Nitrobacter winogradskyi Nb-255: one gene and its partners. The protein of the gene in region 2 binds, or shares a complex with, the protein of the main gene of each other region. Links are inferred from orthologs where the notes say so. Each region holds a gene or a part of one and is shown on either strand. Other genes may lie near its edges.

Region 1 (7,084 bases), 410 kb from region 2 along the record:
CCTATAGCCGCCGATCTGGCTTGGCGCGACGCTGCCGGTCTCGTGGAAGCGTTGTACCCAGTTGATCGCCGTGCTGATGCCCACCCCAAACTGGGCCGCAGCCTGATGCCGCGACAGGCCGCCTTTAACGACAGCACCCACTACCCGCTCACGAAGGTCGTTCGAATAGGCTCGTCCCATCCATGCTGGCCTCCTTCCCAGTCAGCATGTTGAATCAGATGAATTCTGATTTGGGAATCTCAATCGATTCAAAATAAACCCATCCCGCTCTAGAGCATGATCCGATCAAGTTGAATCGGACCATGCTCTGGAAATGCTGGTCGCATTTTCTTGCGGCGAACCGGTATCCACTTCGCTTGAAAACGCTCTAGGTCACGAACCCATAAACGGGGTTCCGTTTGGACGGGATGCGTGATTCAATCTCCAGAGGTGGGAGGATTGAATGGCACGTTTTGATCTGACGGATTTTGAATGGTCTGTGATCCAGCCGCTGTTGCCGAACAAGTCGCGCGGCGTTGCACGGGTGGATGATCGGCGGGTGCTGAACGGGATTTTCTGGCGGCTGCGCACCGGTGCGCCGTGGGCGGACATTCCAGCGCGCTACGGCCCGCACACCACTTGCGTGAACCGCTTCAACCGGTGGCGCAAGGCAGGCGTGTGGGATCGCATTCTGTCGGCTATTTCAAAGGCTTACGATGGCGACATCCAAATGATCGATTCGTCGTCGATCCGCGTGCATCAACATGCGGCCAACGGTCAAAAAAACAGACGCGATCCCGTTGCATGGGTCGCTCGCGCGGCGGGCTGACCACCAAAATCCACGCGCTGGTGGATGCCTGCGGCCTGCCGATCGTCCTCAAGATCACCGAAGGCCAGGCCCATGACGGGCGTAGCGCGCAGGACATGATCGACACCGTCGAACGCGGCGACGTGCTGCTGGCCGACCGGGCCTACGACTCCAACGCCCTGCGTCAAACGCTGGCCGCGCGCGGCGCGAGAGCCAATGTGAAGCCGATGCCAAATCGCGTTGCGGCCTTGCAATTCAACAGACGGCTCTATCGCAAGCGCAATCTGGTCGAACGCTTCTTCAACAAAATCAAGCACTATCGCGCCGTCGCCACCAGATATGACAAACGTGACGACAACTTCCTCACCTCCATCAAGCTCGCCTCAATCCGCATCTGGTTGCGATTTAATGAGTCGATGACCTAGGTGTTCAGTCCCGGCATTTGATGGATTGGATCGATGATGAATCGATCGGGCTCTGAAGTCCATCGTTTGCAGATGAACTCGTAGGGTGTGAGGCGCTTTGAGCGTCTTCAGCCTTCGGCCGAAGTTGTATGCCTTGATGAAGTCCTGAAGGTGCCGGCGCAGTTGGTCATGATTGTCGTAGTGGAAGCGCTTGACGGTGGCGTCCTTGATGGTGCGGTTCATCCGTTCCACCTGTCCGTTGGTCCAGGGATGGTTGATCCTGGTGAGCCTGTGCTCGATGCCGTTCTCGTCGCAGACGCGATCGAAGATGTGGTGGAACGCATATTTGTGACGGGCGTGGTTGGTGAACTGGATGCCGTTGTCCGTCAGCACCGTGTGGATGGCATAGGGAACTGCCACGATGAGGTTGCGCAGGAACTGAGCCGCGACCATCTTGCCCGCCTCTTGGTGGAGCTCGGCGTAGGCGAACTTCGAAGTGCGGTCGATGGCCACGAACAGGCGCAGCTTGCCCTCAGCCGTCTGCACCTCGGCGATGTCGATGTGGAAGTAGCCGATCGGGTAGCTCCTGAACGTCTTCCTGATCGGCTTGTCGCCTTCGACCTCCGGGAGCCGGCTGATGCCGTGACGGTGCAGGCAGCGATGCAATGAAGACCGCGACAGGTGCGGGATCGTTGGCTGAAGCGCGTAGAGGCAATCATCGAGCGGCAACAGGGTATGCTTGCGGAAGGCGACGATGATCGCCTCCTCCTCGGATGAGAGCGCCGTCGAGCGCGGATCTTTCGGTCCCGTCGGAAGGTCGGCCACCGAGGTCCGCTTCTTCCATTTTGCGACGGTCTTCTGGTTGATCCCGTAGCGTTTCGACAGCGCTCTCAGGCTCTCTTCACTATTTTGTATTGCTCGACGGATTGCCTCTGTCGTCGTGGCGCTCCCGTGAAGAACCTGTCCCATAGCGCATCCTTCCATTCTCCGGAAAATAATGCACCATCAAATGCCGGGATCAAACAGCTAGAACAGCGTACGCTGACGCATCGCGGCCGACAGCGTCCCTTCATCGAGATAATCCAGTTCGCCCCCGACCGGAACGCCGTGGGCAAGCCGCGTAACCTTCACGTTCGCCTCACCCAGCAGATCGGTGATGTAGTGCGCGGTGGTCTGGCCGTCGACGGTTGCATTCAGAGCGAGCACGATTTCCGCTACGCGCGGATCGTGGGCCCGCGCCACCAGCGCATCGATGGTGAGATCCTGCGGGCCGACGCCATCGAGCGGTGACAGCGTCGCGCCAAGCACATGGTAGAATCCATTGGTGGCGCCGGCGCGCTCCAGCGCCCAGAGGTCCGCGACATCGGCCACCACGACGATGATGGACGGATCGCGTCTGGCATCCGTGCATATCGTGCATGGACTGCGGGTGTCGATGTTACCGCAGGTTTCGCAAACCCGAATCCTGTCGATCGCAACCTGCAGCGCGCTTGCCAGAGGCGCCATCAACGCCTCGCGCTTCTTGATCAGATGCAGCGCCGCCCGCCGCGCCGAGCGCGGGCCAAGCCCCGGCAGCCTCGCAAGCAACTGGATCAACCGCTCGATCTCGGGTCCGGTGACGGCGGTCGGCATCTTCTCGTGTCCCGAATTCGAAGTTCGCCAAACTGCGCTGCGTCCCTTCGCGAACTTCGATTCGAAAGGACGCCAGAGCCTTCCCGCGTCTCACGCGATCAGAAGCGAGGCTCACAGATTCTGACCTGACGCGTTTTCCTCACGCGCGGATCACGAGAACCCGAGGCCGGGCGGCAGACCAAGCCCGCCCGTCAATGCCTGCATCTTCTCCTGCATCGCGACCTCCGCCTTGCGGCGCGCGTCGGCAAGTGCGGTCACGACAAGATCCTCGAGAATTTCACGTTCGTCCGGCTTGATCAGGGACGGATCGATCGAGATCCCCTTGACTTCCATCTTGGCGGTCATCCGCACGGTCACAAGGCCGCCGCCGGACGCTCCATCGACCTCGATCTGGTCGAGTTCGTCCTGCATGGCCTTCATCTTGGATTGAAATTGAGCCGCCTGCTTCATCATGCCGAGAAAATCAGCCATCAACATTCCTCTTCTTGCTGAACCCTTTCCGTCTCCAATAGCAGAAGCCGCAAGGCTCTGTAGCGTTTTCGAACGAAGCATGTTCCCGGACCTGACCCGAGAATGGATACCGGTTCGCGTGAAGGAAACGCGTCAAATTAAAATCATAGAGCCCGCTTCTGATTCAATCAGAAGCGGAAACGCTCTAGTCGCCGCTGTCGAGATCGTCGGCCAGTTCGTCAGGAGCGGCATCGGAATCCGGCGACGACAACGCGAACTTTCGCACCTCGACCACCTTGGCGCCAGGAAAACGCGCCAGCACGTCCTGAACGCGCGGATCAGCCTCGGCCGCGCGCTCCCGCTCGCTCTTCTGCAACAGCGCCTGCGAACGCAGTGTCGGCTGGCCCGGCTCATTGGAAACGATCACCGTCCAGCGCCGGCCGGTCCATTGTTCCAGCTTGCGCCCAAGATCGTTCACCAGCGTACGCGCCGCGCTGCGCTCCAGCGCGACCTCAAGCCGGCCGTTCTCGATGCGGACCAGCCGGATGTCGGCCTCCAGCGCGGCCTTGATGATCAGATCGCGCTTTTCGCCGGCAAGCGCCACGAGTTCGCCCAGGCTCTCTATCCGCACCGCCGGGATCGCACCCGCTGTGCCGGCCATCGGCGCGGCAGCCTGCGGACGGGCCGTCTCCGCGGCGGCGCGCGGCGACAATGACCGCGCAGCCGACGACGGAACGGATGACACCGGTCCCGAGGCCGGTCTGGGCGGCGCGGCGTTGGTAGTAACACCCGGCGATTCGCCATTTCGATCCAGCAGCCGGATCGCCTCATCGGGCGTCGGCAGGTCCGCAACATAGGCGATGCGCACCAGCACCATCTCAGCCGCGGCCGCCGGCCGCGTCGCGCCCTGAACTTCCGCGATTCCTTTCAGCAGCATCTGCCACATCCGCGACAGCACGCGGATCGACAGTTTCACGGCAAAATCGCTCGCCCGCAGGCGTTCCGCTTCACCGAATGCCACGTTGTCGGCGATCGCCGGAACGATCTTGATGCGCGTCACGAAGTTGACGAATTCGGCCAGGTCGCTGAGCACGACGACCGGATCGGCGCCGGTCTCGTATTGGGAACGGAACTCACCGAATGCGCTCGCGATGTCGCCCCGCGCCAGCGCCTCGAACAGATCGATGACCCGCGTGCGGTCCGCAAGTCCCAGCATCCGCCGCACCGCATCGGCCCGGACCACGCCAGCCGCATGGGCGATGGCCTGATCGAGCAGCGACAGGGAATCGCGCACCGAGCCTTCGGCCGCCCTCGCCAGGATGCCAAGCGCCTCCGGCTCCGCCTCGACGTTCTCTTTCGCCGCGATAGCGGCAAGGTGCGCCATCAACACCTCGGCTTCGACCCGCCGGAGGTCAAATCGCTGGCAGCGCGACAGCACCGTCACCGGAACTTTGCGGATCTCAGTGGTCGCGAACACGAACTTCGCGTGCTCCGGCGGCTCCTCCAGCGTCTTCAGGAACGCGTTGAAGGCCGCCGTCGACAGCATGTGAACTTCGTCGATGATGTAGACCTTGTAGCGCGCGCTCGACGGCGCATAGCGCACGCTGTCGTTGATCTGCCTGACATCGTCGACACCGGTGTGAGAAGCGGCGTCCATCTCCAGCACATCGATATGCCGGCTTTCCATAATGGCCCGGCAATGAACGCCAAGTTGCGGCATCCGGATGGTCGGCCCCTGCACGGAACCATCCGCGAGCTGGTAGTTCAGCGCACGGGCAAGAATGCGCGCGGTGGTGGTTTTTCCCACGCCGCGCACGCCCGTCAGAATCCAGGCCTGCGGAATCCGTCCCGTCTCGAACGCATTGGACACGGTGCGCACCAGCGCCTCCTGCCCGATGAGATCATCGAAGCAGGCCGGGCGGTATTTGCGTGCCAGCACCCGGTACTGCACGCTCGATCCGGATGGCGTCCCGCCGAGGTCGAGACCGGTCTGGCCGGCCGCATCATCGGGGAGCGTCGGGGGATGGCCAGCGTCGTTCATTGAGCGATCCGCAATTTTCTCTCTCGAAGCCGGCTTGCGGAACAAGGGAGCGAACCTTCGGGCCGCGCGCGTCCGGCGCTGGCAAGGATCTCCGAAAAACCCGGCTCGCCCGACAAGAGGCAAGATGCAGGTAGGAGACTGACGAGCGACCCGATCCGGACCTCGTTAGGGCTGCTTCCTTCCGGACCTGACCCGGTTGGCGAGTGGCTCGTCCACCGCCAATCTCCCGCTTCCTATTTGGGGCCAAAAGCACAGGAAAGCAAGCAGCGGGGACGACGCCGGAACCGACCGGTTCCGAACCATTGATTTCGGCGGATCGCTGCGCCAGTTTGCATCGGCATTCCTCGAAAAGTATCGGCGAACGATGTCCGAAACCTGGTCGCTTCACCCGCAGCTCGACAACGACACGGTCGGCATCGGCGACCTGTCGCTCAGCCGCCTCGCACTCAGCAAGGACGCCACCTATCCCTGGCTCATTCTGGCGCCAAGACGTGCTGGCGCGATCGAGATCATCGATCTTGATCACGACGACCGCTCGCGTCTGATGACGGAGATCGCTCGCGCGTCCGAGGTGCTCAAGGGCATCACAGGCTGCGACAAGCTCAACGTGGCCGCGCTTGGCAACCAGGTGCCGCAGCTTCATGTCCATGTCATCGCGCGCCGCAAAAGCGACGCCGCATGGCCCAACCCGGTCTGGGGCGCGGCGCCCGCGCGCGAATACGACGCGGCGGAACTCGAGAAAATCATTGAAGCAATCCGGCGCGGGATAGGGCTCGGTTAGGCCGTCCGTCCGGACTTGGCCCGCAGGCCACGACCAATCTCGCCGGACGATGCAGCGGAGATGTATTTCACGGCGCTTTCGTGCCCGCCGTCACCGAGAATCAGGGTCCTAGATCACGATGGTTTTGGATCGAATCGATCCAAAACCATGAACGTGATCACTTTTCCTCATCCCGCTCTAGAGCCTTTCCGCTTCTGATAGAATCAGAAGCGGGTCCTATGATTTTGATTTGTCGCGTTTTCTTCACGCGAACCGGTGTCCGCTTCGCTCGAAAACGCTCTAGGTGTTTGATCCCGTAGCGTTTCGACAGCGCTCTCAGGCTCTCTTCACTATTTTGTATTGCTCGACGGATTGCCTCTGTCGTCGTGGCGCTCCCGTGAAGAACCTGTCCCATAGCGCATCCTTCCATTCTCCGGAAAATAATGCACCATCAAATGCCGGGATCAAACAGCTAGAGCATGTTCGCTTCTGATTGAATCCGAAGCGAAGCTCAAGATTGTTGTTTTGACGCGTTCTCTTCACGCGAGCCGGAATCCATCCTCGGGTCAGGCCCGAGGACATACTTCGCTTGAAAACGCTCTACAATTCAAAGCCGGAAAATTCGAACCCCGGCGCAACCGTGCATCCCACCAACGTCCAGTCACCGGTGCTTTCCGCACTCTGCCAGGCAAAAGCGGGTACCAGCGCCTGCGGTGTTTCGCCCGCGGCGAGATCCGCGCCGAGACGGAGCGTGCGCGTGACGGCGCCGTCTTCGATCCGCAGCAGCAGCGGACTGCCGGCATAATAGTGCCAGACCTCCACCGCATCGATGCGATGCCGTTGCGAGCGCTCACCGCGCGCCAGCAGAAAGTAGATCGCGGTGGACGCGGCGCGGCCATGCCCGTCGGTACGGGTGTCGCGGAACGTCTCTCGATAGTGACCGCCTTCCGGGTGCGGCTGAAGATCAAGCCGTTCGATGATGTCGGTTGCGGAAAGCGCCATGTCCATCA
Region 2 (7,084 bases):
AAAAGTCGTCACAAGACATGTCAGACACGGAACAGGAGCGCTGGTCGCGGGTGAAGGGTCGATTGCGATCGACCGTGGGAGAGGACATCTATTCAAGCTGGTTTGCGAGAATGGATCTTGAAAGCGTGCATGGCGAGAGCGTTCGCCTGTCGGTCCCGACCCGGTTTCTGAAAAGCTGGATCCAGGCGCACTACGCCGAGCGCGTGCTGTCCTGCTGGCAAGCTGAATTACCGGACGTTCACCGGATCGATCTCACCGTGCGTTCGGCCATGCGCTGCGCCGCGCCGGTCCGGGAAGCGCCCGCGACCGATGCGCGCCACCCCGAACGCAGCGAAGGCCGGAACGGCGTTGAGTTGAAAACGGTTGCGACCGCGCCGGCGTCCGCCAACCATGACGCGCTCGGCGGCTCGCCTCTCGACCCGAGGCTGACGTTTCAAAGTTTCGTCACCGGCCGCTCCAATACGCTGGCCCACGCGGCGGCGCGGCAGGTCGCCGAAGGCCGGCGCGGCGACAGCGTGATGTTCAACCCGCTCTACATTCACGCCGGCGTGGGCCTTGGCAAAACGCATCTGCTGCAAGCCGTCACATGGGCGGGAAACGCAGGCACGGAGCGCAGGGTGCTCTACCTGACGGCGGAGAAGTTCATGTATGGCTTCGTCGCCGCGCTGAAGACGCAGACGGCGCTCGCCTTCAAGGAAGCGCTCCGCGGCATCGACGTTCTGGTCATCGACGACCTGCAGTTCCTGCAAGGCAAATCGACCCAGGCTGAGTTCTGCCACACCTTGAATGCGCTGATCGATGCGGGCCGCCAGGTGGTCATTGCAGCCGACCGGCCGCCGTCCGATCTGGAAAGCCTCGACGATCGCGTGCGGTCGAGACTCGCCGGCGGGCTCGTGGTCGAAATGGGATCGCTCGGCGAGGAGCTTCGGCTCGGCATCCTGCGGTCGCGGGTTGAAGCCGCCCGAGTCCACCACGCCAGTTTCGACGTGCCGGAGCCGGTCCTGGATTACCTCGCGAAAGCGATCACGCATAACGGCCGCGACCTCGAAGGCGCGATCAACCGGCTTCTGGCGCACAGCAAGCTCAACGCCCAGCCGGTCACGCTGGAAATGGCCGAGCGCGAGGTCCGTGACCTGGTCCGTCCGCAGGAACCCCGGCGCATCAAGATCGAGGACATCCAGCGGGTCGTTGCGCGGCAGTACAATGTAAGCCGCTCGGACCTTCTGTCCTCGCGCCGCACCGCCAACGTGGTGAGGCCGCGGCAGGTCGCGATGTATCTGGCTAAAACGCTGACGTTGCGTTCCCTGCCCGAGATCGGCCGCCGGTTCGGGGGCCGGGATCACACCACCGTGCTGCACGCCGTGCGCAAGATCGAGGCGCTGGTGTCGAAGGACACGACGCTCTCCGACGAGGTCGAACTGCTGAAACGCCAGTTGCAGGAATAGGCGCGGAGCGGGAAAAATCCTTCCGGAAAAAGCCGGACCATGGCGAACCACAGGGGCTTGCGCAGGAAGCACTTCCGCGTCACCTTACGGCCCCGCCGGATTTAGGCGATATCAGCCTTGAGCTTCGAGGCATCGCTTGAACTCCGAGGTCTCGGCGCCGCGAGTCCTCGCGGCATTTTCAGCACACGACCTGAACCTGGATCGGACGGATTTGCAATGAAGGTCACCGTCGAACGCGCGCAACTGCTGAAATCGCTCGGCCACGTCCATCGCGTTGTCGAACGGCGGAACACGATTCCGATCCTGGGAAACGTGCTGGTCCGCGCCGAGAACGCCAAGCTGTCGCTGAAGGCGACCGATCTCGATCTGGAGGTGACGGAAACGCTGGCGGCGGAAACCGGCACTGTGGGCTCGACCACGGTTCCAGCGCATATGTTCTACGACATCATCCGCAAGCTGCCCGATGGCGCGCAGATCGTGCTGGAAGGCGATGGCGACCGCTCGGTTCTGACGATCCGCGCCGGGCGCTCCCGCTTCACCCTGCAGACGCTGCCGGAGAATGATTTCCCCGATCTCGCGGCCGGCGAGATGACGCATTCTTTCACATTGGCCGCGGCAGACCTGAAGCGGCTGATCGATCGTACCCAGTTCGCGATCTCGACCGAAGAGACCCGCTATTATCTCAATGGCATCTACCTGCACGGCGCGGGCACCGCAAACAACGCGACGCTGCGCGGCGTCGCGACCGACGGTCATCGCCTAGCGCAACTCGATCTCGCTTTGCCGAAGGGCGCCGAGGGAATGCCCGGCGTCATCATTCCGCGCAAGACGGTCGGCGAGGTGCAGCGGTTGATCGAGGATAGCGAGGCCGAGATCGGAATCGAACTGTCGCAAGGCAAGATCCGCTTCACCCTCGGCAACGTCGTGCTGACCTCCAAGCTGATCGACGGCACCTTCCCGGACTACGGCCGCGTGATCCCGCAGAACAACGACAAGGAACTGGTCGTCGACAAGAAGGATTTCGAGGCCGCGGTAGATCGCGTCTCGACGATTTCCAGCGAGCGCGGCCGCGCCGTGAAGCTGGCGCTGTCAGCGGGCAAGCTCGTTCTGTCCGTGACCAATCCCGATTCCGGCAGCGCCACCGAGGAGCTTGAGGTCGAATACGCCTCCGACGCACTCGATATCGGATTCAATTCACGCTATCTCCTGGATATCGCCGCGCAGATCGAGGGCGAAGCCGCGGTGCTGAAGCTCGCCGATCCCGGATCGCCGACGCTGGTGCACGACAGGGATTCCAGGGGCGCGCTCTACGTCCTGATGCCGATGCGGGTGTGAGGAATCTCTCGGATCGCGAGGTCTCCAATTTCGCTCTCTCCCCTTGCGGGAGAGGGAAATATTGCCCGGCGTCATGATTCCCTCCCGCGTTCGCCGCCTGAGCCTCACCCACTTCCGCAACTACCGCGCCGCGACGTTCGAGACGCGCAGCAACATGATCGTGCTGGTCGGACCGAACGGTGCCGGCAAGACCAATTGCCTCGAAGCCATTTCGCTGCTGTCGCCGGGACGCGGATTGCGTCGCGCGACACGCGACGACATCGCGGACAACACCGGAGACGGCTCCTGGGCGGTGTCGGCCGAGATGCAAGGCGCGCTCGGCCTTGCGACGCTCGGCACCGGCATCGACGCGCCGGGCAATGAAGCGGCTCCAAGCGGCCGGCGCTGCCGGATCGACCGCGAGCCCGTCGCATCGGCCGCCGCGTTCGGCGACCATCTGCGCATGGTCTGGCTGACGCCCTCGATGGACGGCCTGTTCACCGGGCCGGCGTCGGACAGGCGGCGTTTCCTCGACCGTCTGGTGCTGGCGATCGACAGTGAACACTCCGGCCGCGTCTCGGCGCTGGAGCGCAGCCTGCGCTCGCGCAACCGCCTGCTGGAAATGCGTCACCACGACGATCTCTGGTGCGAGGCCATTGAGCGTAAAACCGCCGAGCTTGCGGTCGCGGTCGCGGCGATGCGCGCGCAGACCGTGACGCGCCTTACGGCCGCGCTGGAGGCGCGCGGCGGGGGCTCCTCATTCCCCGCGGCAAGCATCCACCTCGACGGCTGGATGGAGAACGCGCTGCTGACCGAGCCGGCCACTGTGGTGGAGGATCGCTACCGCGAAATCCTGCGCGCCAGCCGCCCTCGCGACGCCGCCGCCGGCCGCACGCTCGAAGGCCCGCATCTCACCGATCTGGAGGTGATCTATGCGCCGAAGAACATGCCGGCGAAGGAGGCCTCCACAGGCGAGCAGAAGGCGCTCCTGATCGGCCTGGTGCTGGCCCACGCCCGCCTCGTGGCCGAGATGACGGGCATCATCCCGCTGCTGCTGCTCGATGAAGTCGTGGCTCACCTCGATCCCGACCGCCGCGGCGCGTTGTTCGGCGAGCTTGCCGGCCTCGGCGCCCAGGTCTGGATGAGCGGCGCCGACCCGGCCGCCTTCGCCAACCTCAGTGCCGGCAGCGAAACCTTCAGGGTGGACTCCGGCCGGATCACGCGCGAGCCGCCCACGTAATGCCATAGGAACCGCTCGGGACGGGAGCTGGAGAATCCCGCAGCTTTCGTCCCCGAGGCGACGGCTCCGATGGTTGCGAATCGCGATGTGGGAAGCTTCGCGAATCGCCTGTTTCCGCCCTTGAAAAACTCCACAAAAATACCATTTATTCAATATCTTACGTGGCACAACTTTGCGCTAGTCGCGGTGCCGCTTTCGTGCCAGAAATAGACTTCTCAGCCGCATCGACCGCGTCTGTCCCGGGACACCTCTGAAGGCCTTTCATGAACGAACCTGCCCGGCAGCAAATTGCCGATACCGAATCTGTCGCGGCCATCGAATATGGCGCGGAATCGATCAGGGTGCTCAAGGGCCTCGACGCCGTGCGCAAGCGGCCCGGCATGTATATCGGCGACACCGATGACGGCTCCGGCCTGCACCACATGGTTTATGAAGTGGTCGACAACGCCATCGACGAGGCGCTGGCGGGACACGCCACCGCCGTCGAGGTCATTCTCAACGCTGACAATTCAGTCACGGTGCGCGACGACGGCCGCGGCATTCCCGTCGACATCCACAAGGGCGAAGGCGTCTCGGCGGCTGAAGTCATCATGACGCAGCTGCACGCCGGCGGAAAGTTCGATCAGAACTCCTACAAGGTCTCCGGCGGACTGCACGGCGTCGGCGTCTCCGTCGTCAACGCGCTCTCCAGCAAGCTGACCCTGCGCATCTGGCGCAGGGACAAGGAACACCTGATCGAATTCGCCAACGGCGACGCGCTGGCGCCGTTGAAGGTCGTCGGCGACGCCAACGGCAGGCGCGGCACCGAAGTCACTTTTCTCGCCTCGACCGAGACCTTCACCAACATCGAGTATGATTTCGCCACGCTGGAGCATCGGCTGCGCGAACTCGCGTTCCTGAACTCCGGGGTCAACATCCTGCTCTCGGACATGCGCCACGCCGTCGAGCGGCGCGAGCAGATGATGTACGAAGGCGGCGTGGTCGAATTCGTCAAGTATCTCGACCGCAACAAGAAGGCGATGGTGGCGGATCCGATCATGGTCCGCGCCGAGATGAACGGCATCAGCGTCGAGGCCGCGCTGTGGTGGAACGACAGCTACCACGAGAACGTCCTGTGCTTCACCAACAACATTCCGCAGCGCGACGGCGGCACCCATCTCGCCGGCTTTCGCGGCGCCCTGACCCGGCAGGTCAACGGCTATGCCGATGCCATGGCCAAGAAGGAGAGGATCGCGCTGACCGGCGACGACTGCCGCGAGGGATTGACCGCGGTGCTTTCGGTGAAAGTGCCGGATCCGAAATTCTCGTCGCAGACCAAGGACAAGCTGGTGTCGTCGGAAGTGCGTCCCGTGGTCGAGAACGTCATCAACGAGGCGCTCGCCGCCTGGTTCGAGGAGCATCCGACCGAGGCGAAGCTCATCGTCGGCAAGGTGGTCGAGGCCGCGGCGGCGCGCGAGGCCGCGCGGAAGGCCCGCGAACTGACACGGCGCAAGGGCGCGCTCGATGTCGCCTCGCTCCCCGGCAAGCTCGCCGACTGCCAGGAACGCGATCCGGCGAAATCGGAACTGTTCATCGTCGAGGGAGATTCGGCCGGCGGAAGCGCCAAGCAGGGCCGCAACCGTGAATTCCAGGCCGTCCTGCCGCTCCGCGGCAAGATCCTGAACGTCGAGCGCGCGCGCTTCGACAAAATGCTGTCGTCCGAGCAGATCGGCACGCTGATCACCGCGCTCGGCACCGGAATCGGCCGCGAGGATTTCGACCTCTCGAAGCTACGCTATCACAAGATCATCGTGATGACCGACGCCGACGTCGACGGCGCGCATATCCGCACGCTGCTCCTGACCTTCTTCTTCCGCCAGATGCCGGCGCTGATCGAGGCCGGCCATCTCTATATCGCGCAGCCGCCGCTCTACAAGGTGACCCGCGGCAAGTCCGAACGATACCTGAAGGACGAGCGCGCGCTGGAAGACTACCTGATCGAAACCGGGCTCGACGACTGCGTGTACAAGCTCGCCACGGGCGAAGACCGCGGCGGCCGCGACCTGCTGGCGCTGGTGGATGACGCCCGCGTGATCCGGAACGTGCTGCAGAATCTGCATGGCCGCTACAACCGCGGCGTGATCGAGCAGGCGGCGATCGCCGGCGTGATGAATCCGAGGATCACCGAAAATCTGGCGACGGCAACCGCCGCCGCCGATTACATCGCCAGGCGACTGGATGCGCTGGCCGACGAGGTCGAGCGCGGCTGGGTCGGCCGCTTTGTCGAGGGTCAGGGCTTTTTCTTCGAGCGCACCGTGCGCGGCGTCAAGGACGTCGCCATGATCGACGACGCGCTGCTCGGCTCGGCCGATGCGCGCAAGCTCGATGAATACGCTGGCAGGCTGCAGGAAGCCTATCCGCGCCCCGGCCTCCTGCGGCGCAGGGATACCGAAACCGCGATCCATGGTCCGGTCAGTCTGTTCGAGGCGGTGACCGACGCCGGGCGCAAAGGCGTCGCGCTGCAACGCTACAAAGGCCTCGGCGAGATGAACCCGGACCAGCTCTGGGAGACCACGCTCGACGTCAGCGAGCGTTCGCTGCTGCAAGTGAAGATCAAGGAGGTCGACGAGGCCGATGACATCTTCACCAAGCTGATGGGCGATGTGGTCGAACCGCGCCGCGAGTTCATCCAGGACAACTCGCTCAGCGCCAATGTGGACGTGTGAGCCGGCGACGCCTCACCTTCCCTCAAAAAAGCGGTAGCGCTCGCGACAGCTATCGGATGACGCCGGAGGTGAAGCCGGGTCTGCGATGCGGCGGCTTGATTTCCTTTTTCAGGAAACATCGCGCGGCTTTGCCAGCGTATCCCGGCCGCGCATAGGTCCAGGCCCGGCACTTGCTATCGGCATCGCAGGCATGCCTGCAAACCTGATCGGCGTCGGCTCTCTCGTCTTTCCTGATCTCGAAATTGCGATAGTCGCCGCCCGAGCGATCGGTGGAGGTTTCCACCGGGCCTATCCGTCGCTCGATCACGCCCGCGCCGCGGACACCGGACACGCAGCACCGATTCGCGATCCGCTGGGGCACGGCGTTCTTGAGCCAGCAT
Region 3 (7,063 bases), 1.6 Mb from region 2 along the record:
GGCCCTGCCCAAGTCGGCGGAATATCTGAACGAGCTGCGTGGGCGCTTCGGCAATCTGGGACTGGCGGCCGCGGCCTATAACGCCGGTCCTCGCCGTTTGCAGGACTGGCTTGATGGCAAGGGATCGATGCCCGCCGAGACGCGCAACTATGTTGTCGCCATCACGGGATCGCCCATCGAGGACTGGGCGGCCGCCGGCAAGAGCGGGAAACCGCCAGCCCCTTCAGACACGACGAGTTGCCGCGAACTGATGGCGTTGTTGAAACGGGCACCCAATCCGTTTGTCACGGGCCTCGAACAGCACGTCAAGCTCGGTGCGGACAAGCCGTGGGGGGTACAGCTCGCGGCGGGCTTCAACCGCGCCGGCGCGATGGCGATGTACGCACGAGCCATTAGACACCTTGGCGCTGTGATCGGCGATCGCGATCCGAGCCTGCTGGGCTCGCTATGGCGCAGTCGTGGCACGCGGACATTCTATCAGGTGCGGATCGGGGCCGATTCGCGTATGGAGGCCGACGATCTCTGCAACCGGATCCGGCGCGCTGGCGGCGCCTGCCTCGTGCTGCGAAACCCGCGCGTGAAAGGGTAGGATCAGGGGCGTGCGGCCGTGCAGGCTGTTCTGATCGAGGCGGGATGACAGGCCCGGACAAGGAAAAAAGAGGACCGAGGGCGATGGGACAAGAAAACGAAGTCCGGGCGGGAGAGGTCGTGGTCGAGCCGCCGTCGCCGACGGATGCGGGGCTGGTGTTCGTCGGCCGCGTTCGGACGCCATGGAGAACCCGTGCGGAAGCGCCGCGTCAAGGGCAGCCTGACGGACCGGTCTGCCGCCTCGAGATATTCGATCCCTGGAAGCCGGCATTGCAGGGCCTGGAGAGATACGAGAGCATCGAGGTCATTTACTGGCTTCATCTGTCGCGTCGCGACATCGTGCGGCAGGTTCCCAAAAGCAGCGGCTCGTCCCATGGCACGTTTGCGCTCCGGTCGCCGGTGCGGCCTAATCCGATCGGGACGTCGATCGTGAAGCTGGTGGGTATCGAGGGCTCCACGGTTCTGGTGCGTGGACTGGATTGCCTCGACGAGACGCCGCTGCTCGACATCAAGCCGATCCGCTGCCAATTTGCGTCAGCGCCGAAGGGCGATGGCGAAACCGGCTGAACGCGTCCGCAGCATCAGGCGACGCCGTCTCCGGTCTTGCGAAAAGGGCCGGCTTCCGTGAGTTCCCGGGCCGCTTCGGCGACGTAGTGACGTTCGCGATTGAGGAAGTCACCCACCGCGCGTCGCAACCCCGGATCGGCGATATAGTGTGCCGAGTAGGTGGTTTGCGGAAGATAGCCCCGCGCGATCTTGTGCTCGCCCTGTGCGCCGGCCTCCACCGTTCTCAGGCGATGCTGGATCGCAAAATCGATCGCCTGATAATAACAGACCTCGAAATGCAGGAAGGGATGATGCTCGATGGCGCCCCAGTGCCGCCCGAACAGCGTATCCGACCCGATGAAGTTGATGGCGCCCGCGATCCAGCGGCCGTCGCGCCGGGCCATGATCAGGGCGATATCCCGGCTCATGCTCTGGCCGATCAGCGAATAGAACGACCGGGTCAAATAGGGCCGGCCCCATTTGCGCGTCCCCGTTTCCATATAAAACTGAAAAAAGGCGTCCCAGATCTCCTCGGTAAGGTCGCCGCCGGTGAGGACGTGGATGGTGATGCCGTTGGCCAGCGCATCGCGACGTTCACGCCGGATCGCCTTGCGGTGCCGCGAGTTGAGGCTGGCGAGGAAGTCCTCGAAGCACGAATAGCCGTCGTTTCGCCAATGAAACTGCTGGTCGGTGCGCCGGAGGAATCCCTTCTCCGCGAGGAACGCCCATTCATCCTTGCGAGCAAAAGTGACGTGGACCGATGATGCGCGGGTCGCGTCACACAGGCCGACGAGGCCGCCGGCCAGCGCGGCGCGGACATCCGCTTCGTCGTTGCCGGGTCGGATCAGAAGCCGGGGGCCGGTGGCGGGTGTGAACGGAACCGACACCAGAAGCTTGGGATAATAGCGCCCGCCTGCGCTCTCATAGGCATTGGCCCAGCCGTGATCGAAGACATACTCACCCTGCGAGTGGGATTTCAGATAGCAGGGGACGATGCCGACGATCGAGCCGTCTTGGCGCGCGATCAGATGGCGCGGTCCCCAGCCGGTCCGGGAACAGGCCGAGTTCGACGATTCGAGAGCGATGAAAAAAGCATGTGAAACGAAAGGATTATAACGGCATTTTGAACTTTGGGATGAATCCGGGAGAGGCGCGGGGACTGCACTATCGGATCCTCCGCCCGGACCGGAGGCCGGATTAGCGCAGGCGTCCCAGTCCGCAGCCGGAATTTCGCTGACGGATCCGACAGCTTCGAGCGATATTTCAGATGGTGGTATCAAGGAGTTGAACCGGTCCGGCTTGAGAATTCAGCCACTGCACGCAGTGACTCTTGCGGTGTGGCGGTGCGATGTTTGATCCGCATCCGCCCAGAGATTGGACACGATGCCTGGCGACATCAAGGGTCGCGTGATCATGCGTTCGGGTAGAAACCTTCGAAGATCATCTGGTCGGCATGTCTTGCGGCACGGGCACGCTGTTCCGCGCTGCGCACCGTCCATGTCAGCAACGGACAACCTAAAATGTTTCTTGCAATCCAAGGCGCGAGAGCAGGGAGTTCGTTCACGTTATAAGCGACAAAATGCGGCCGGGTGCGGAAGCCGTGACGCAGATGGGTCATCGCGGCGCGCTGGCGCGACGTCGCTTCCGGCCAGTCGGCCTTCGAATAGCGGCGCTCGGCGACGATGCCGCGCGGGAGCGACGGCATCAACTCGCGCATCGCCATGACCTGATCCGGATCGAATGACATCCCGGCCGCCGGCCCGTCATAGCCGGACAGCACCTCCGCCATGCGGCGCACGAGATCTGTACCGCCATCAAAGTGACTTTTGACCTCGATCACCAGCGGTACGCGGCCCGCGACCAGCGCGCAGAGATCCGCAAGCGACATCATTTTTTCGGGCGTGCTCTTGAAAATGACGCGCTTGAGCTCGGCCGCGGTCACGGTTCGCAACGCCCCCGATCCTTCCGTCAGCCGGCCGAGTTCATCGTCATGGTAGACCATGGCCTCATTGTCGGCGGTCAGCTGGATGTCCACCTCGATGGCGAAATTCCCGGCGATGGCGGCCCGGATCGCTCCGGGCATATTCTCCATGATCCCGCGAGCGTGGTCATGCAGGCCGCGGTGGGCGATCGGGCGTGCTGTCAGCCAGTCGGGCGCGCGCATTCGGGGTCAGGCGACTTCGAAAAGGCCTTCGATCTCGACCGCCGCATTCGCGGGAAGGGCGGCGACGCCGACCGTGCTGCGCGAGTGGCGGCCCTTCTCGCCGAACGCCGCAACCATCAGGTCCGATGCGCCGTTCAATACCTTGGGACCGTCGGCGAAATCGGGAGCGGAGTTGACGAAGCCGCCAAGCCTGACGACACGGGCGACCTTGTCGAGATCGCCGAGCGCGGCCTTGACCTGTGCCAGCAGATTGATGGCGCAGCCGCGCGCGGCCGCGTTACCTTCTTCAACGGTGACATCCGCGCCCAGCTTGCCTTTTGCGATCAGGTTACCCTCCGGGTCCAGGCAGAGTTGTCCGGACACGAACAGCAGGTTGCCGGTACGAACGAAGCCGACGTAATTCGCCACGGGCGATGCCGGTTCATGCAGGATGATGCCCTGCGCGGCCAGATTTTGCTCGATCACTCCTGCCATGTTAGTCCCCTATAGCGTTTTCGAGCGAAGCGGGTGTCGGTTCGCGTGAAGAAAACGCGTCAAATCAAAATCTGAGAGCCCGTTTCTGATTCTATCAGAAGCGGAAAGGCTCTTATAGACGTTCCACTCGAAATCCGTTGAGGAGTCTATCTCGCCTATCGTCTTGCGACATGCAAGCAAATGCCGGATTGGAGCGGGTTCTCCAAGCGGCCCGACAGGCAGCCGATCAAACTTTCGAGACAGACAGCAAATAATCGGGGCTGCGGCGGGCCTCCCCAATTGCGGCGCAATTGAGCGGTGACTATGGTCGGATTCAATCCCGTCGAGAGATGATATGCGCCACTATTCTCGTTGCTCCGCTTCGCGCCTTTTGCCCTGGTTTCTGACGACAATTGTCGCCGCCGCGTCCCTGCCGGCACTAAGTGGTGCGGCGTATGCCGCCGCCGGAGTTTCGTTTCTCTCTCATCAGGCGCTGTACAATCTGAGCCTGGTGAAATCTCGAGGCAGCTCGTCGATCAACGGCGCGCGCGGGCGAATCCTCTACAAGTTTTCCGGAAGCGCCTGCGAAGGTTACACGTCGGACTTCAGGCAGGTCTCGGAAATGGACAACGGGGAAGGCGAGACGACGCTCAGCGACATGCGTTCCACGAGCTGGGAGGATGCGGAAGGAAAGGCATACCGTTTCAAGATCGTGACCCGCGCGAACGACAGCGATCAGAGCGAGGTCGACGGAATCGCCGAACGCAAGGGTGGCAAAATCACGGTGAAACTGAAACGGCCGGTCGCCAAAACGGTCACCATCGACGGCAAGGCGGTGTTTCCGACCGAACAGATCCAGCGCATCATTGCGGCCGCGAAGGCAGGAAAGTCGGTGCTCGAACTGACCGTGTATGACGGATCGGACAACGGCGAGAAAGTCTACAACACGTTTTCGGTGATCGGGAAACCCATTCGAGGGGAGGCGACGGGATCAACGCCTGATCCATCGACCGCCAATGATCAGATGAAAACCTTGACGCGATGGCCGGTCACCGTCAGTTACTACGAACGCGGCGCCCCACATACCAGCGGTGAACAGACCCCGAACTACTCCATATCGTTCGAGCTGTTCGAGGATGGCGTCTCGCGCGCGTTGGTGCTCGACTACAATGACTTCGTGATTTCCGGGAAGATGGACAAGTTCGACCTCAGCGATGTCAGGAGCGCCAAGCCCTGCAAGTGATGTCAGCCTGATATACTTCGGAATGCGGGTCCTTTGACCGCGCTCCCGGATTACCTGGGTGGCTTTTCCGGCCCGTCATAGACAAGGCCCCGGATGACGGCCGCGCTCCCGAACTTCTTGCGCAGGTCGTCCATCGCCCGTTCAGCATGAGCTGAGCGGAGATCCAGCATATCGGCCTCGCCGGCTTGCGATGCCGCCCGAAGCGCGCTGACGCCCGTTCCCATCAGGCGGAAAGCGGTGCCATCGACTTCCTTCGTCAGCATTTCCCGGCACGTTGCGAAAATCTTGGATGCGAGCTGGGTCGAACCGGAGATCGATCGCGACCGCGTTCTTTGCCGGAAATCGGTGGTCTTGAGCTTCAGCGTGATGGTCGATCCCGCCAGTTCACTTGCCTTCAGTCGCGAGGAGACCTTCTCCGACAGCCGCCACAGGAGGCGTTCGAGCGTGGCGAAATCGCGGATATCGGACTCGAACGTCGTCTCGCTCGAAATGGTCCTGGCGCCGCGATCCGCGATCACCCGCCGGTCATCGATGCCCTGCGCCAGCCGCCACAACCGGCGCCCGTCGGCAGGAAACTGCTTCATCATTTCGATCTCGCCGGCATGTTGCAGATCGCCGATGGCCCGAAAGCCACGCTCCGACAGTCGCTGCTGGGTGGCCGGGCCGACGCCGAAAATGAAACCGACCGGCTTGTCCGCGAGCATGATGCGCGCTTCGTCCTGGTCGAGTGCCGCGAAACCGCGCGGCTTGTCGAGGTCCGAGGCGATCTTCGCGAGGAATTTATTGCACGACAGCCCGACCGACACCGTGATGCCGAGCTGGCGTTCGATGCCTGTTGCGAACCTCGCCAGCACCTTGGCGGGAATCATGCCGTGAACGCGTCGGGTACCGCTGAGGTCAAGGAAGGCTTCGTCGATCGACAGCGGCTCGACCAGCGGCGTCAGCGCCTGCATGGCGGTGCGCACATCCCGACCGATCCTGACATATTTCGCCATGTCGGGAGGGACCACCGCTGCGAAGGGGCAAAGCGCGAGGGCTTTGAACATCGGCATCGCGGAATGCACGCCGTAGGTCCGGGCGGTATAGCAGGCGGCCAATACCACGCCGCGCCTGCCGCCGCCCACGATGACAGGCTTGTCCGCCAGCGCCGGATTATCCCGCTTCTCGACCGTGGCGTAGAACGCGTCGCAATCGATGTGGGCGATGGCAAGCGCCGGCAATGCGCGATGTCGCACCAGCCGGGGCGAGCCGCACGCGCTGCAACGGGGCGCCGTAAAGCTGAGGTCGGCGAGACAATCCCGGCAAAAGCACAACGGACCATCCGACGAACCTGCGGTCACGGGAGGTCGCGTTCCGGAAAAACATCGCCGAACGCCTGTCGGGCGGCCGCGATCGTGGTCGGGTGATGCCCCGAGGACTCCGAGAACGCTTTCACGGTTGCGTCGTCGCGCAGCACGAAATCCAGCACGGCGGTCAAAAAATGCGGATCGGAGGCGGAACTGCGCAGAGTCTCCGGACCGATGCCGGTCTCGGCCAGAAACCGGCCTAGAACCTCCGCGTCGGCCGCGACAAATGAAAGGGCCTGAATGGCCACAAACTCAGCGGCTTCGCGCGGGTTATGCACACGCTTTGTCATCTCGACCATTTGCCTTTCCGTAACCTATCGATTTTACTTTGGACCAGAATGCCCGAGTCCTGGAACCTTCAACCAATTACTAATCCGCTCGCATAAAGATCGTCTTATGTCTTAACGACTTAGAGCGAATTCTGGTGCAAATCTAACTCCAGTTTGCGGATAAGTGTCGCGGTGCCGGCATATTATCGCTCAGGGCGGACGAGCACCGAGTCGACTGGAGGGCCGAAGTGGCCAAGACGGTCCTGATCGTGGAAGACAACGAGCTCAACATGAAGCTCTTCCGCGATCTGTTGGAGGCTCATGGTTATCACACGTCCGGGACCAGCAACGGGTTCGAGGCGCTTGATCTGGTTCGCAAGCTTCGTCCCGATCTGGTCCTCATGGATATTCAGTTGCCGCAGGTATCCGGCCTGGATGTCACGCGCTGGATCAA

What was found.
Region 1: the proteins of dnaN (region 2) and NWI_RS01925 are in contact, whole or in part, in a cryo-EM structure (PDB 8GIZ), measured with the Escherichia coli proteins. The link is inferred for Nitrobacter winogradskyi Nb-255 from one-to-one orthologs.
Region 3: the proteins of dnaN (region 2) and NWI_RS07410 are in contact, whole or in part, in a solved structure (PDB 1OK7), measured with the Escherichia coli proteins. The link is inferred for Nitrobacter winogradskyi Nb-255 from one-to-one orthologs.

What each region holds. Positions count from the first base shown.
Region 1 is NC_007406.1:410,630-417,713, forward strand. The notes cover bases 2,897-5,791. They hold NWI_RS01925 (DNA polymerase III subunit gamma/tau), read right to left. Parts: upstream 5,315-5,791; coding sequence 3,479-5,314; downstream 2,897-3,478. Other genes in these bases: NWI_RS01920 (YbaB/EbfC family nucleoid-associated protein), read right to left, coding at 2,974-3,294; NWI_RS01930 (HIT domain-containing protein), read left to right, coding at 5,679-5,791. Outside these bases: recombination mediator RecR, read right to left, coding at 2,218-2,823; more of NWI_RS01930, read left to right, coding at 5,792-6,095; NWI_RS01935 (cupin domain-containing protein), read right to left, coding at 6,675-7,082. UniProt on the Escherichia coli protein: Part of the beta sliding clamp loading complex, which hydrolyzes ATP to load the beta clamp onto primed DNA to form the DNA replication pre-initiation complex.
Region 2 is NC_007406.1:550-7,633, forward strand. Bases 826-3,720 are described here. They hold dnaN (DNA polymerase III subunit beta), read left to right. Parts: upstream 826-1,661; coding sequence 1,662-2,780; downstream 2,781-3,720. Other genes in these bases: dnaA (chromosomal replication initiator protein DnaA), read left to right, coding at 826-1,445; recF (DNA replication/repair protein RecF), read left to right, coding at 2,854-3,720. In the rest of the region: more of dnaA, read left to right, coding at 18-825; more of recF, read left to right, coding at 3,721-3,999; gyrB (DNA topoisomerase (ATP-hydrolyzing) subunit B), read left to right, coding at 4,263-6,704; NWI_RS00035 (PAN domain-containing protein), read right to left, coding at 6,754-7,084. UniProt on the Escherichia coli protein: Confers DNA tethering and processivity to DNA polymerases and other proteins. Acts as a clamp, forming a ring around DNA (a reaction catalyzed by the clamp-loading complex) which diffuses in an ATP-independent manner freely and bidirectionally along dsDNA.
Region 3 is NC_007406.1:1,550,460-1,557,522, forward strand. The notes cover bases 4,190-7,063. They hold NWI_RS07410 (DNA polymerase IV), read right to left. Parts: upstream 6,335-7,063; coding sequence 5,045-6,334; downstream 4,190-5,044. Other genes in these bases: NWI_RS07405 (cell envelope integrity EipB family protein), read left to right, coding at 4,190-4,994; NWI_RS07415 (DUF3572 domain-containing protein), read right to left, coding at 6,331-6,630; NWI_RS07420 (response regulator), read left to right, coding at 6,858-7,063. In the rest of the region: NWI_RS07380 (lytic transglycosylase domain-containing protein), read left to right, coding at 1-589; tsaA (tRNA (N6-threonylcarbamoyladenosine(37)-N6)-methyltransferase TrmO), read left to right, coding at 673-1,155; NWI_RS07390 (GNAT family N-acetyltransferase), read right to left, coding at 1,170-2,414; NWI_RS07395 (glycerophosphodiester phosphodiesterase), read right to left, coding at 2,546-3,298; NWI_RS07400 (RidA family protein), read right to left, coding at 3,305-3,772; more of NWI_RS07405, read left to right, coding at 4,107-4,189. UniProt on the Escherichia coli protein: Poorly processive, error-prone DNA polymerase involved in translesion repair and untargeted mutagenesis. Copies undamaged DNA at stalled replication forks, which arise in vivo from mismatched or misaligned primer ends.